Linked DNA regions of Bacillus pumilus. The protein of the gene in region 2 interacts with the protein of the main gene of each other region in a pairwise test. Links are inferred from orthologs where the notes say so. Each region holds a gene or a part of one and is shown on either strand. Other genes may lie near its edges.

Region 1 (6,736 bases), 1.5 Mb from region 2 along the record:
AACCGATCTTAAGGAATTTACAGCTCGCATCCTGTAAATCAATAATGGATAAATCTAATGTTGAATAGATTTCATCTGTCGTTCGTAAAGATAAAATACTATTAATGGTTTTAATCGCTACTTTTTCATTGATACCTGAAGCTAATATTTTTTCTAACAGCTTAATCGTTTCATTGCTTTCAAAGTGAGCCCTTGCTCCATTACCCATCCCATCACTAATAGCTGCGGCATATTTGCCCGCACCCAGCTCCATCATGCTGTAGCTGTCTCCAGACACTAACCCTCCGCCTTTCGCTGCATGCGCTACGCCTGTAGCTACTCGATATGACTTTGCAGAGCCAAATACAACGTGACAATAGCCTGTTGGGTGCTCTGCACACTGCTCTGCCTTGACTAAAATCTGCTCTTCTAAAATATCTGAGAGCATGGGGGCGATGATTTTCTCACATTCCCCATGCCCTTGGCAATAGGGGATTCTCATTTCAATATCGACATTCCCCTGCTCCAAGCTATAAATTTCTACTTGTTGAATTTCAATTCCAAAGTGCTGAAGTGCTTCTATCATCTGCTCTTCTTGAATAAAATGCTGTTCTCTTTCCCGTTTTATTTCCCGGGAAAAATCCTCCATCACTTGTGAGACGCCCATCAGCTGTTCAGCTACAAGTCGTCTGCTGTCTTGAACCTTTTTCTTCAAGGTCTGGTTGGCTTTATAGTAAGCGATCTCCTCTTCAATCAATTCCTCGACATGTTTTGATTTTGAGCAGTGCTGGCTAAATTTCTTCTTCAATTTCCGGTTTTGCTCGTAGGTTTTTTCATCAGATTCATGCATAACTTGTTTCATGAGTTCATAGGTTGTATCAAAGTTCTGCACCCAGCATTTATTTTTCTTATAGCACGTTTGACAGGATCGTTCTGTGATCGTACTTAAAAAAAGATCTACATCCTCTTCCTGTTTCTTTTCTTCAGGAATGGATTCGTAAAATGTCGCAAAACTCTCAGACAGCGCATGAAATACATTAGAAAATTGGTCTACCTTTTTTGCTGTCACATCTCGTACTTTCCGGGCGTATTGCTGCTGCTCCTGTACATGCTCTACCGTACCAGGAATATATTTCGCTACCTTAGAGGTTACGGATTGTGGCGTGAGCAAGAAGAGCACAACCGCAATCAGCGATTCATATAGCGTCGTCATGAGTCCTGCTGATCCTTCTCCGTACAATGAAATCAGTAAGGAGCCCACAATTAAGCCAATGGCTGCGCCTGCTTTCTTCCCCTCTTTCAGCAATCCCCCTAATAAACCTGAAAAGGCAAGAAGACTCATTTGATAAAGGTTTCCGATGTTAGCGAGACCGAGAATTAATCCAGTCACGACACCAACTGTACAACCAATACTTGCTCCTCCAATAAAGGCAAAGCTCAATACTACATATCGTGACAAAATATGTTCTGCCTGCATTCCTTGAAATGTGATCCCCGCCAGACCTGTTAAAACTGAGGCAATCAAAATCATAAAACAAATAATTTCTTCAACCTTTAAGGAGTGTTTGATTTTCCTGACTGTAAAAATCGGCAGGCTTTGAAGGAAAATCAGTGTCAAAATGAAGGCAAGTCCTGCCTCGACACCCGCCATAACGTAATCGTAGCTTTGCACAGCACCTTGCTCTAGGTAAACAAATGCTCCTCTGGTGATCAGCATTGACAGTACAATGACAACCGGCAATGTTTTCACTGGATCTTTGATGATGAAAGAAACCACCTTGGACATAAGGAGGAAGACGATCAGCGATGCAAACACAAACAATGCATTTTGAGGTGATATCGTCATGGCTCCAGCAAGTAAAGCGAGACAAGCAAGCAGGGCCTTGTCTCTTTTGATAAGCAGCATGGACCCAAAGAAAGGCAGAGCAAATGGCATGATTTCAGATAATATAAAGGCTCGTCCTAATAAAAAGCCTAGAACGACATAAATAAACCCTTTATAGAAAAAAAGAGAATGCGTATGATGAAGAAACAGGTTTTTCATCTTCTTTAACCCTGCACTGATTCTTTCAAACCCCGCTCCTGTTAAATCAGTTCTTCTTTCTAGTTTTTCCATCTTTTCATCCCCCACCTGATATTCGTTGCTTGTCATTATAGCGAAGGTGAAAAAGAAATTTTGTCAAAAGAAGTTGTCGTTTCCATAAAACGTTCGACGCTTTATTCGTCAAAGAGGCATACTTTCATGAAAGTCGATGTCTTTCATCAGAATTTTACGAAGACACAAAAAAACAGCTTTCCTAAAGAAAGCTGTTTTCGACGATGACCCGTACGGGATTCGAACCCGTGTTACCGCCGTGAAAGGGCGGTGTCTTAACCGCTTGACCAACGGGCCTTGCTTTTATGTTCTAAACAAAAGGATAGCGGCGGAGGGGATCGAACCCCCGACCTCACGGGTATGAACCGTACGCTCTAGCCAGCTGAGCTACACCGCCATAATAAAAATGCGCTAAGAAGCACAAGATATATAATACAAAGGAATCGCTTGTCCGTCAATAGGAAGTTTTAAATTAAATGGCGAAATCTCAAAAAATGTCGGATGAATTAAGAAAAAAACACCTGCGGACAGCAGGTGCTTTGTTGTGAAAGATATATAGAAAGCAGCAACAAGTTAACCTCTTCTTGCTCCGCGTCCCCCACGTTTTGATTCCGTGTTACGTTTTAAAGATGTTAAGCGGTCTTCACTATCTTTTAAGAATTTGTTCATTTTTTGCTCAAACGATTCCTTCGGACGGAAATCATTTCTGCTTGGTCTTGATTGTTGTTGTTGAGGACGATCTTTTGCTTTTTTAATGGACAAGCCGATTTTACCGTCTTTTTCAACGTTAATCACTTTCACTTCAACTTGTTCACCGACTTTTAAATGCTCATTAATATCTTTTACATAGTTATCGGCTACCTCACTGATATGAACGAGACCAGTTGAACCGCCTGGCAACTCCACAAAAGCTCCAAAATTTGTAATGCCCGTAACTTTCCCTTGTAACTTGCTGCCAACTTCAATCGACATAAAAAAAGTGCTCCTCCTTAGACTTATAAAAAAATCTCATTTGTTCAATTATACATAAACTGAATTTTAAGTGTCAACAAGGCTAATCGCTCTTATTGCCCACATCAAAGATTTTTTCGCCTTTTTTGGACATATAATAGTCCCGTCGTGCCAGTTCGAGTACGTATTCTTTGCTTTTCAGCTTTTTAATTTCATCAGAAATATCTTCCTGCTTTGTTTGTAATTGCTTCAATTCTTTTTCAAGCGCAACCTTCTTCTCTTCTTTTTCCTTTAATGAGGACGATTGCGACCAGAGGGCACTTATCACCAAGACAACAAACATGAGCGCAATCACACCAAACACGGTAAGCCTTCTAAGGAGTCCACGGCGTTTGCGTTTTAAGCGCTGTGCTTGCTGTTCCATTTGTTTTTGGTAATCATTTTGAATTTGTGCGATATTTCTTTTTCTCTTGTTCAAGGTTGAAGGCCTCCTCTCTTACTTTGTCCAGAATTGTTTCCATTTCGTTTTGATGGTACCAGATAATTTCTTGGTCCCTTGTAAAATTCCTGCTCCTTTAGAGAAAAACAATCTCATTGATGTTCGCCATTTTTCGGGAATCCGATGAATAATGGTCACATTGAGTAACCAGATGAGCGGATAACAGACAATGGACAGCACCTTCCACACGAGCCGAAACGTAAAATGAACAAGACGTAAGAGCAAGTGGAGCAAGAACATAATAGCACTTATGATGAAGGAAATCAGCCAGCGAATTGGCTGGAAGACGATGGACATGACCAGCCGTTTCAGAATGAGAACGGCCTGATACACACACATCACCAGAAACTTGAGAATGTTCATATACAGCTGTTTCATCAATGCCTGATACATCGAGAAACCTAGTGCAACGGCTAGAAAGATATAAACCCTGAATTCTCCTTCATTTGTCAGCAGCAGAACATAAAAGAATAAGAGACCCTGTACGAGCCAAAAAAGGAGATCGTGTATGATCAAAAGCCATTTTGCTGTCTTTTCCCGATTCACAAACAGCTTGTACGTATCAAGCGATGCGCCCAGCCAGATGCCCATCGCTACCATCGAAAGCATCGTATAAAACTGGACTGTCAGCGTCATTTAAACAGCTTGCTAAAAAATCCTTTAGCTTTCTCCCCGTGCTGCTCATCTACATAAATTAAGTCAAAGACACGTCCTTTAATCGACACAACGCCTTTTTCGACATCTAGGTTTTTCATTTGCAGATTTTCTCCACGAATCGCGAGAATCCCCATGACCGTCTCAAGCAGAAATTCTTCATTATCGAAGCTTTCCACCTGTTTGACACCGGTAATATCTAAATGCTTTCTGTTTCGCATTGTGATATTGTGTTCTGCTTCTGATGACAGCTTCGTGCCTTGAGGTTGATTATAATATTGATTCATTTATACATCCCCCATATCTCATACTTGCATTGTTACTGCATTGTATGTGACAGGAGGATCATTTAGAACAAGCCCTATTCTGCTGTTTTTTCTTCTTTTAGCACAGTATACATGCCAGCAGCTTCTTCTTTTTTCGTTGTGTCCTTTAACTCGTTGACTTGCACCGTCACGAGCTTTTGACCAAAACGGATTTTAAGCTCGTCTCCTTCTTTCACGTCAGAGCTGGCTTTCGCCTGTGTGCCGTTAATAGAAATTCTGCCTTGATCAGCGACTTCTTTTGCCAATGTTCTTCTTTTAATTAAACGGGACACTTTTAAAAATTTATCTAATCTCATGTATGATCACCTCTTTCTATACGTTTGGCATCGTTCCATAGATCGTCCATTTCCTCTATTGTTAATTCTTCTAATGAACGTCCCATGTCCTTTGCTTTTTGTTCAATATGCTGAAAGCGTCGCATGAATTTTGTGTTGGCGGAAGCGAGCGCCGTTTCAGGCTCTAGCTGATAGAACCTTCCAATGTTGACGAGAACAAACAAAAGATCTCCAAATTCATCTGTCATCTGCTTCGTTGCACTTTCGTCCGGCTTCTCTGCCACTTCAACGAGAAATTCCTGCTTTTCTTCTTCGTATTTGTTCCAAATATCGTTCACGTCTGTCCAATCAAAGCCTACTTTGGCGGCTTTTTTTTGAAGCTTATATGCCTTCGTTAATGCTGGAAGCGTCGCAGGGATGGATTGCAACATAGAGGCTGCCCGCTCCGGCTTCTCCAACTGCTTGATTTTTTCCCAGTTGACGACCACGTCTTCTGCTTCAGACACATTTGTGTCACCAAACACATGGGGATGTCTACGAATCATTTTCTCTGTGACATGCTGGATGACATCATCAATGGAGAAAAAGCCATCATCTTCACCGATTTGAGCATGAAGTAACACCTGTAGCATCACATCTCCGAGCTCCTCCACCATATGGTCTGGATCATCTTCATCTATCGCTTCAAGCAGTTCATAGCATTCTTCAATTAAATAGGGTTTAAGTGACTCATTGGTTTGTTTTTGATCCCATGGACAGCCGCCCGGACCTCTTAATGTACGGATGACGTCACGGAAGGTGTCAAATTGTTTGTAAAGCAGCTTTTCATCTTGAATCGGAGGTACATAAACACTCGTTAAGTTATTTATCGACACATCTCGATCAAGTTCAAATAAAGGAACGGCAGTAATCTGTTCCAGGCTGCTTCCAGCCGCAGTTACTATATAGACTTCATAATCATCAGGAAGCTTTTCCATCAGCGTGAGTTTCACATTCGAAGCAGTGATCTGATCATATACCTGACAAATGAGGACATGCTGGGTCAATTTGAGATCGTCCGCTCTCATATCTCCTGCATCAACGAATTGCAATCCCTCGATTGGGTCGATCTGCAAGGAATTAAACGTCGCATCCAAAAAGCTTTGTCCACCAGCAACAGACACCTCAATCCCACGCTCTTGCTGCTGAGAAACTAATAGCTGAACAGTCTTTTCTGCGACAAATGGATGACCTGGTACTGCGTACACAATCTCCTTTTCCGCTGCCTCTTTAAATAAAATTTCTGTGATTTCCTGATAGACCGCATCAAACTGATCGTGCTTTTCATAAATCTCATCAAAAAAGGTCAGTGACGGGACCTCCTGCATCAACTCTGCGGTAAGCGGGTGGTCCTGCGTTCTCATAAATACTTCTTTCGCCTGCTTCAGCTGCTTGTATGCACCGAGCGTCAGCTGATCCATGTCGCCTGCCCCAAGACCGACGACGGTAATCTTACCTGCCATTTTGATTCCCTCTCATCTGTTTAAAATATAAAATCTTTTCTCCTAATGGAATGAGTCTCCATTCCTCGTCCGTAAATACTTCTAGCTTAAGAATACTATATAAAAAGGCGAAACCACCAATAAAAACTGACGTCAGGCTCTCTAAAACGGAAAAAGGACGTTTTTCAAAGGGAATGACCCAAGAAAACAGTGCCTGATACCCTATTAAGACGATGGCCATGAAAGCGGCCGATAAAAGAATTCTCACTGGGAACAGCTCTCTCAACGAAATCCATCCTTTGTGCCTCAAATAAAAGGCATTGAGCAGAGCGGCAGCGAGGAAACCACACACAGTTGACCATGCCGCACCGTAGATGCCTAATAGCGGCACAAGTACAAGTGTGAGTATCCATTTCACCAGTACACTGAGAAGCACCACAACAGCCGGATACACAGTATGCCCGAGACCTTGAAGT
Region 2 (6,802 bases):
CGGGGTTACAGGAATTTTGAACGACTTCCAAGAATGACTGCGATCCATGTCCGCCTTTTTTCCAGCACCTAAGCCTTGCACCATCAACTGTCACAGATCCGCTGTCAAAAAATGAATCACGTTTTAAATTAACTTTCTTCTCTTCTAATGCTGCTGCAAGTGTAATAATTTTAAATGTTGAACCCGGCTCATATGTGCTCCACACCGGTAGATTTCGGTTGAACACTTTTGAATCAACTGATTGATAATCAGCTGGATCAAAATCTGGTCTGCTCGACATTCCGAGCACTTCACCATTTTTCGGATTCATCGCAATCGCAATCATACCATCAGGATTATACTTTGCCTGCGCGTTGTCTAATTCCCGTTCTATGATAGTTTGTACTTTTGCATCGACTGTCAATTTCATATCAAGACCATCTTTAGGGGGTGTATAATCATCTGCTTCATCTGGCATTTTTTGCCCTTTTGCATCAGAATAAAATTTCACAGAGCCTTTTTCACCTTTTAGGTCGTCATCATAGTAGGCTTCAAGCCCTAGTAAGCCTTGATTATCGATGCCAGCAAAACCAAGTACATGTGAAAGAAAGCTGCCAAACGGATAATGTCTGATGCTGTCTTCTGCTACATACACACCTTCTAAATCAAGCTCTCTCACTTCTTTTGCTTTTTCATGTGATACCTTTCTGCCCTCAGGTGAAATTCGTTCTATTGATGTTTTCTTCGTGACGTGTTTGTACGCTTTCTCTTCAGACATATTCAGCACTGCTGCTAATTTCTTACTTGTTTCTGCAGGATCTTTAATTTGCCGAGGGACAACTAAAATAGATGGAGCACTTTTGTTCGTCGCAAGCTCTACTCCATTCCGGTCCAAGATATCTCCTCGTTCCGGTTCGAATGGAAGGTTTCTACTCCATGAATCTTTTGCTAAGCTTGTCAGCTTCTCGCCCATAATAAACTGCACATATCCTAATCTAGTATCTATGATGAAAAAAATGATCACCCCAAACAGCAGCACGAAAAGCAATCGTTTTCTCACTGTTACACTCGACACTCGCACGCCCGGTTCACTCCTTACATATGGCTTATTTTCATCATATGCAGGCCCGTCCTTTTGTAGAACGCTCCTTGATATTCTGCTGGAGCAACAGAAAAAAACCTAGCAAGTGATTTGCTAGGTTTCAAGTTAATTTGGACTTTTAAATGTCACAGTGACGACTTTGTCTGAAATCTCTGCTCCACTTTTGACACTTTGTTTCACAGCATATCCTTGTCCATTTGTTTCTATATGCACACCGGCAATCGAAGCATATTGAAGGACTTCCCTTCTGGACCAGCCTGTCATATCAGGCATCTTAATGGTTTTACCTGCTGTTTTCAAGAACACTTTCTGGCTTTCAGAGAATTCAGAGCCGGCACTCGGCCACTGGCGTTTAATGGAGAGCCCGTCGCCGATGACAACAGGCGTTAAGTTTTTCTTTTTGGCTTCTGTTTCTGCCTGCTTCACTTCTAAATCCAGGTATGAAGGCATCGTTTCTTGTTTCACTTTTTCTTCGCCTGATTTTTTATCGTCTGTTTTTGTTGGTGCAATATTTAAATATAGCAAACTATTTTTCATGACAGGGTTAAAGATTTGAGAAACCGGAGCCGACCCCGTTTCTGTTTCAGACAGCTGCGGCTGCTGAACAGCCACATACACAAGTAGCTTCGGATCATCTTTTGGCGCCATTCCCATAAATGAAAAGACATAATCGTTTCGTCCTTGGAGGTAACCGCCGGCACCACCAATTTGCCCCGTTCCTGTTTTCCCAGCAACGTCGAAGCCTTTGATTTGGTAAGGCTGACCTGTTCCAATTTTTGAAGAAACAACCTCACCTAAAATGTCACGGACTTGCTTCGCTGTATCAGATGAAATTGGTTTTCCTGCTGCTGTTGGTTCGTGCTGCAAAATCGTTTTGTTTGTGTTCGGGTCTGTAATATGGTCAATGACATATGGCTTCATCATTGTTCCGCCATTTGCTATCGCTGTGGCTGCTTCAATTTGTTGAATCGGTGTGATAGCTGATGCTTGACCATAAGCAGTCGATGCTTTGTCATATTCATATCTATAATTGATTTTGCTAGACGCCTCGTTCGGCAAATCAATCCCCGTTTTGTCATAGAAATGGAACTTCTGCAAATATTGTTCGTAGCGTGTGAAGCCTAGTTTTTCTTTTGCGAGCTTTGCAAAGGCCACGTTTGATGAGCGAAGAACCCCTTGATGAAAATCAATTTTGCCCCAGCCATTTCCATTGTTGTGGTCTCTTACAAGTCCGCCGCCTACTTTATAAGTACCAGATTGATATTTATCATTGCCTTGGTAGACCCCTTCTTGGATCGCCGCAGCTAAGGTAAAGATCTTCATCGTTGAACCTGGTTCAAACGCATATGAAATCACATCATTGTTATAATTCGTAATGTCTAGTTCATTTAAATTAAAGCTTGGTCGCTGTCCCATTGCGAGAACCTTTCCAGTTTTCGGATCAACGACTGTAGCAATGATTTTCTTCGGCTTATACTTTTTGGCAACCTGTGTCATACTTTCTTCAAGAAACGCTTGTATTTTCTGATCAATGGTCAGCGTGACATTTTTCCCGTCTTTCGGTGCGACAATGTCTTCTTTACTATTCGGTAAGGCCCATCCGCTTCTGTCACTGTTATATGTCACATAGCCGTCTTTTTCTTTTAAATATTTGTTCAGTGCCTTCTCAAGTCCCATTGCACCTGACATGTCCTTTGTCGCCTCATTTAATCTGGCGTAACCGATGAGGTTAGAGGCAAACATGCCGTTTGGATAATAGCGCTTCGTGTCTTTTTCAAAAGCAATACCTGGAAGTTTTAGCTTTTCAATTTTTTCCTTCGTTGAAAAACTAATATCCTTCCCCGCTTTACCAAACTCCACTTGGAATGCATCTTTTGTATTGAGACGCTTTAAAATTTCGCTTTCGCTCATATCGATGACTTTTGAGAGCTCTTTTGCCGTCTTTTCTTTATCGACGACATGCATTGGATGCTTAAGATCCACTGTCATTTTCTTGCTCATGACCGCAATGAGTTTATACACAGATGTATCCTCAGCGATCACATTTCCATTCCGGTCTAAAATAGATCCCCTTTTGGCTTCAAGTGTTTTCTTCGATTGATATTGTTCATTTGCCTTAGCGGCTAATACTTGTCCATCAACCGTTCCAGTAATTTGAATATAGATAAAACGTGCTAGGATGATAAAGAAAAACAGGGCGAAGCAAATACTTGCAATTGCCGCGCCTCTGTTCATCATTTTATTCTTTTTAGGCATCGCCATGTTAATCGACCTTCTTAACATCTTTCGATATGCTTAAGCCTGCTTTTTTTGCAGCTTCGATGATTCTTTCTGGTTCACTCAGCAAGTCTTTTTCCTTTTGTAACTCAGTGATTTTCTTCGATTCTAAAGATACTTGCTGTTCTAGCTTCTGCACTTCGATATTGGCATGATAGACAGCAAAAGCTTTAGAAATGATGAGAATCGAGCTGCACATAAGAGCCATGACAAACATGACAAGTAAGATTTTTTCACCAAGTGTGATAGAACCTCTTCTTTTAATGACAACCGATTGGCCTTGCTGCTCTGTTTGATGTTGCTTCACTTCTCTTTGATAAGCCAAATTACTCATAAGAAACCTCCTTTTTATCATCATCTATGGTGTCGTTTTACTTTTTTTCTGCAATTCGGAGCTTCGCTGAACGGGCACGGTTGTTATGTTCCAGCTCTTGTTCTGATGCAACGATCGGTTTTCTCGTGATCAGCTTCAGCTTTGGTTCAAGTCCTTCTGGAATCACTGGTAGTCCGTGCGGAAGTTCTGGAAGAGAAGACATTTCTCTAAATGTACTTTTACAAATCCGGTCTTCAAGTGAATGGAATGTAATGACAGAAATTCTCCCCTTCGGATTGAGTAACTCTATTGCTTGTTCTAGTGCTTCTTCAAATACTTTCAATTCATCATTTACGGCAATTCGGATCGCTTGAAACACTCTTTTCGCTGGATGTCCGCCAGTTCGTCTTGCAGGTGCCGGAATTCCTTCTTTGATGATGTCGACAAGCTCACCCGTTGTTTCAATTGGCGCTTTTTTTCTTGCTTCTTCAATTTTGCGTGCGATTTGCTTGCTGAACTTTTCTTCCCCATATTTGTAGAAAATCCGAACTAGATCTTCAAATGGCCATTCATTGACCACTTTTTTTGCCGACAATGCGGCTGATTGATCCATTCGCATGTCAAGAGGTGCATCATGATGATAACTAAAGCCTCTCTCTGGTGTGTCGAGCTGAGGAGATGATACCCCAAGATCAAAAATCACACCATCTACGCTTGTAATACCTTGTTCATTCAGACGTTCTTTTAAATATCGGAAGTTGCTTTTTATGAAAAGAATGTTCGCTTTAGAACCCGCGAGCTTCTCTCGTGCATGATCCAGTGCAGCATCGTCTTGGTCAAAACCAATCAATGTACCTTTTTCTGATAATTGAGATAGTAAATATGAGCTATGACCTGCTCCGCCTAGCGTGCAGTCCACATATGTACCGTCTTCTTTTACGTTTAAACCGTCAACTGTTTCTTTTAATAATACTGTCTCATGTTGAAACATGATGTTATGGTCCCACCTTTTTCAAATAGAAATGAATGTGTAGAAAGCTTGCTGCACAAGGGATTATTATATATCAAATCCAATCATGTTTTCAGCAATTTCAGCAAAAGAATCTTCTTGCTCTTCTGTATATTGTTCCCAGATCGACTTACTCCACAACTCAATTCGATTTGAAACGCCGATGACCACACATTCTTTTTCGAGTTTTGCATATTGGAGTAGGTTTGATGCGATGTTAATACGCCCCTGCTTGTCCAGATCGCATTCGACTGCGCCAGAGAAGAAGAACCGGGTAAACGCACGTGCATCTTTTTTCGTTAGCGGTAGTGCTTTGAGTTTCTCTTCGATTAGTTTCCACTCACTCATAGGGTAGCCAAATAAACATTGATCAAGCCCTCTCGTCAGCACAAACTGTTCTCCGAGACCGTCTCTAAATTTAGCAGGGATGATCATGCGCCCTTTTGTATCAATCGTATGTTGGTATTCACCCATGAACATGATAATCAGAGCCCCACTTTCTCACCCTTACTCTCCACTATCCACCACTTCTCTCCACAAAACTTATTCTACACTGTTTCTCCATAAAAAAAAACCCTGAACTAGTCAGGGTTCATTAAAACTTTATTTCAAAGTTTGACAATTTGTTGCTTGTTTTGAAATGAAAATGGCAGATTTTTGAACGTTTTGAAGAATTCTGGACCATATTTGTTTAAAAAGTACATGATGTTCCAAATTCTTTCTTGTGGGGCATCTAGTGGTTTTAAACTATTTTCAATCCGTTCAAAGTCCCGAAGGATATATCCTTCCTTCTCTTCCACACGCTGCGCAACCTTTTGATACACAAATTGAAGCTGGTCTTCAATAAATTTGGCATTTTTATCTAGCAGCTGCTCGAAGTTTGGTTCAATCTCCAGTGCTTCTTGTCTCATCACGCCATGAGCATTAGCCAATTCACGTTTGGCATGTTCAACCGCTTGAACAAAGCTGTCTGGAAGGCTTTGCTGAAAGTGAGCGTCTTTCTTTTCTTTTACTCCATTTGTGAGCACTTCTTCTACCGACAGTTCTCTAACTGGCAGTTTCTTGTCGATGTGTCTTTCAAGAATGGTCACATGCAGTCTCGGAAGAACAGGCGCCATCTTTAATTGAAAATGCTCAAAGATTCCTTTCAGCTCTCCCCAATAGTTAACCTCACCGTGTCCTGCCATAAAAGCAAGTGTCGGGAGAAGGGTTTCCTGCATCAAGGGACGCGTCACCACATTGTTGCTAAATCGCTCTGGGTGCTCCTCAACTTCCTTCAAAAGCTCTTCCTTTGTCCATGTAAGCCCCACTTCTGATATCAAAAACCGGCCGTTCTCTTTTTCAATTAGGAAACGTTCCTCATCATATTCGTAAAACAGATTCGCCTGATTGTCACCGGCTTCAATAATCGGCTGATATCCTGCTCGTTTCATAGCAGCCTGTGATTCATTTAAACGATTAGTAACCTCATCATTTGTCTCGACAATGTGCTTGAATAACGTACGCTCGAGTGGTTTGACACCTAAGTCACCTGAATTAAATAAAAGCAGCCCATCTTCTTCAAAGAGGTCACATACAATCCATTCAAAGAAATCAGTAAACGTTTGTGATTTGCGTAAACATCGAAGAAGCTGTACAAGCAAATCATTGGTATATGCAGATTCTTCATATGTTGAAAATACATCACGGAGCCATATCTCAGTTTTTTCTTGATCAAGCGGGATTCTTTTCGCAGCCGCTTTTTTGACGTTATGTAATGACAGTTTTTGTTTCACTGGCCCTTTTTCGCCAGATGTGTACACAAAATTAATTTCATCTACGTCATGATCCTCACCGGCTACCCAAAAGACCGGAATCACTGGGACGCCAAGTTCTGTTTCTTTTTCTTTTGCAAACTGAATGATGGATATGATTTTATGTATGGTATAAAGCGGTCCTGTTAATAAACCAGCCTGCTGCCCTCCGACCACCATGACACTCCGCTTGTCACGGATCTTTTCAATGTTCTGACGCATCGCTGCCGATTCAAACTTTGTGTGGTATGCACTCATATAATCCGCTAAAGCCTCGCGCGGGAAGCTCATTTCCATGAGATCGTCGTATCTCTTTTTCCATGTGTGCT

Evidence for each region.
Region 1: the proteins of ftsL (region 2) and GPS65_RS17040 interact in binary tests that used the Bacillus subtilis proteins (3 or more experiments, as listed by UniProt). The link is inferred for Bacillus pumilus from one-to-one orthologs.

The regions. Positions count from the first base shown.
Region 1 is NZ_CP047089.1:3,387,759-3,394,494, reverse strand. Bases 1,817-4,540 are described here. They hold GPS65_RS17040 (FtsB family cell division protein), read right to left. Parts: upstream 3,504-4,540; coding sequence 3,129-3,503; downstream 1,817-3,128. Other genes in these bases: GPS65_RS17025 (RNA-binding S4 domain-containing protein), read right to left, coding at 4,540-4,540; yabP (sporulation protein YabP), read right to left, coding at 4,157-4,465; yabQ (spore cortex biosynthesis protein YabQ), read right to left, coding at 3,522-4,160; GPS65_RS17045 (S1 domain-containing RNA-binding protein), read right to left, coding at 2,648-3,046; spoIIE (stage II sporulation protein E), read right to left, coding at 1,817-2,095. In the rest of the region: more of spoIIE, read right to left, coding at 1-1,816; more of GPS65_RS17025, read right to left, coding at 4,541-4,800; bifunctional methyltransferase/pyrophosphohydrolase YabN, read right to left, coding at 4,797-6,281; GPS65_RS17015 (putative polysaccharide biosynthesis protein), read right to left, coding at 6,271-6,736. UniProt on the Bacillus subtilis protein: Required for vegetative and sporulation septum formation. Required for the activation of genes expressed under the control of the sporulation transcription factors sigma F and sigma E.
Region 2 is NZ_CP047089.1:1,920,203-1,927,004, forward strand. Bases 2,019-4,808 are described here. They hold ftsL (cell division protein FtsL), read right to left. Parts: upstream 3,693-4,808; coding sequence 3,345-3,692; downstream 2,019-3,344. Other genes in these bases: GPS65_RS09305 (penicillin-binding protein), read right to left, coding at 2,019-3,337; rsmH (16S rRNA (cytosine(1402)-N(4))-methyltransferase RsmH), read right to left, coding at 3,730-4,662; mraZ (division/cell wall cluster transcriptional repressor MraZ), read right to left, coding at 4,729-4,808. In the rest of the region: GPS65_RS09300 (stage V sporulation protein D), read right to left, coding at 1-1,060; more of GPS65_RS09305, read right to left, coding at 1,187-2,018; more of mraZ, read right to left, coding at 4,809-5,160; bacillithiol biosynthesis cysteine-adding enzyme BshC, read right to left, coding at 5,289-6,802. UniProt on the Bacillus subtilis protein: Essential cell division protein that may play a structural role. Probably involved in the regulation of the timing of cell division. Also required for sporulation.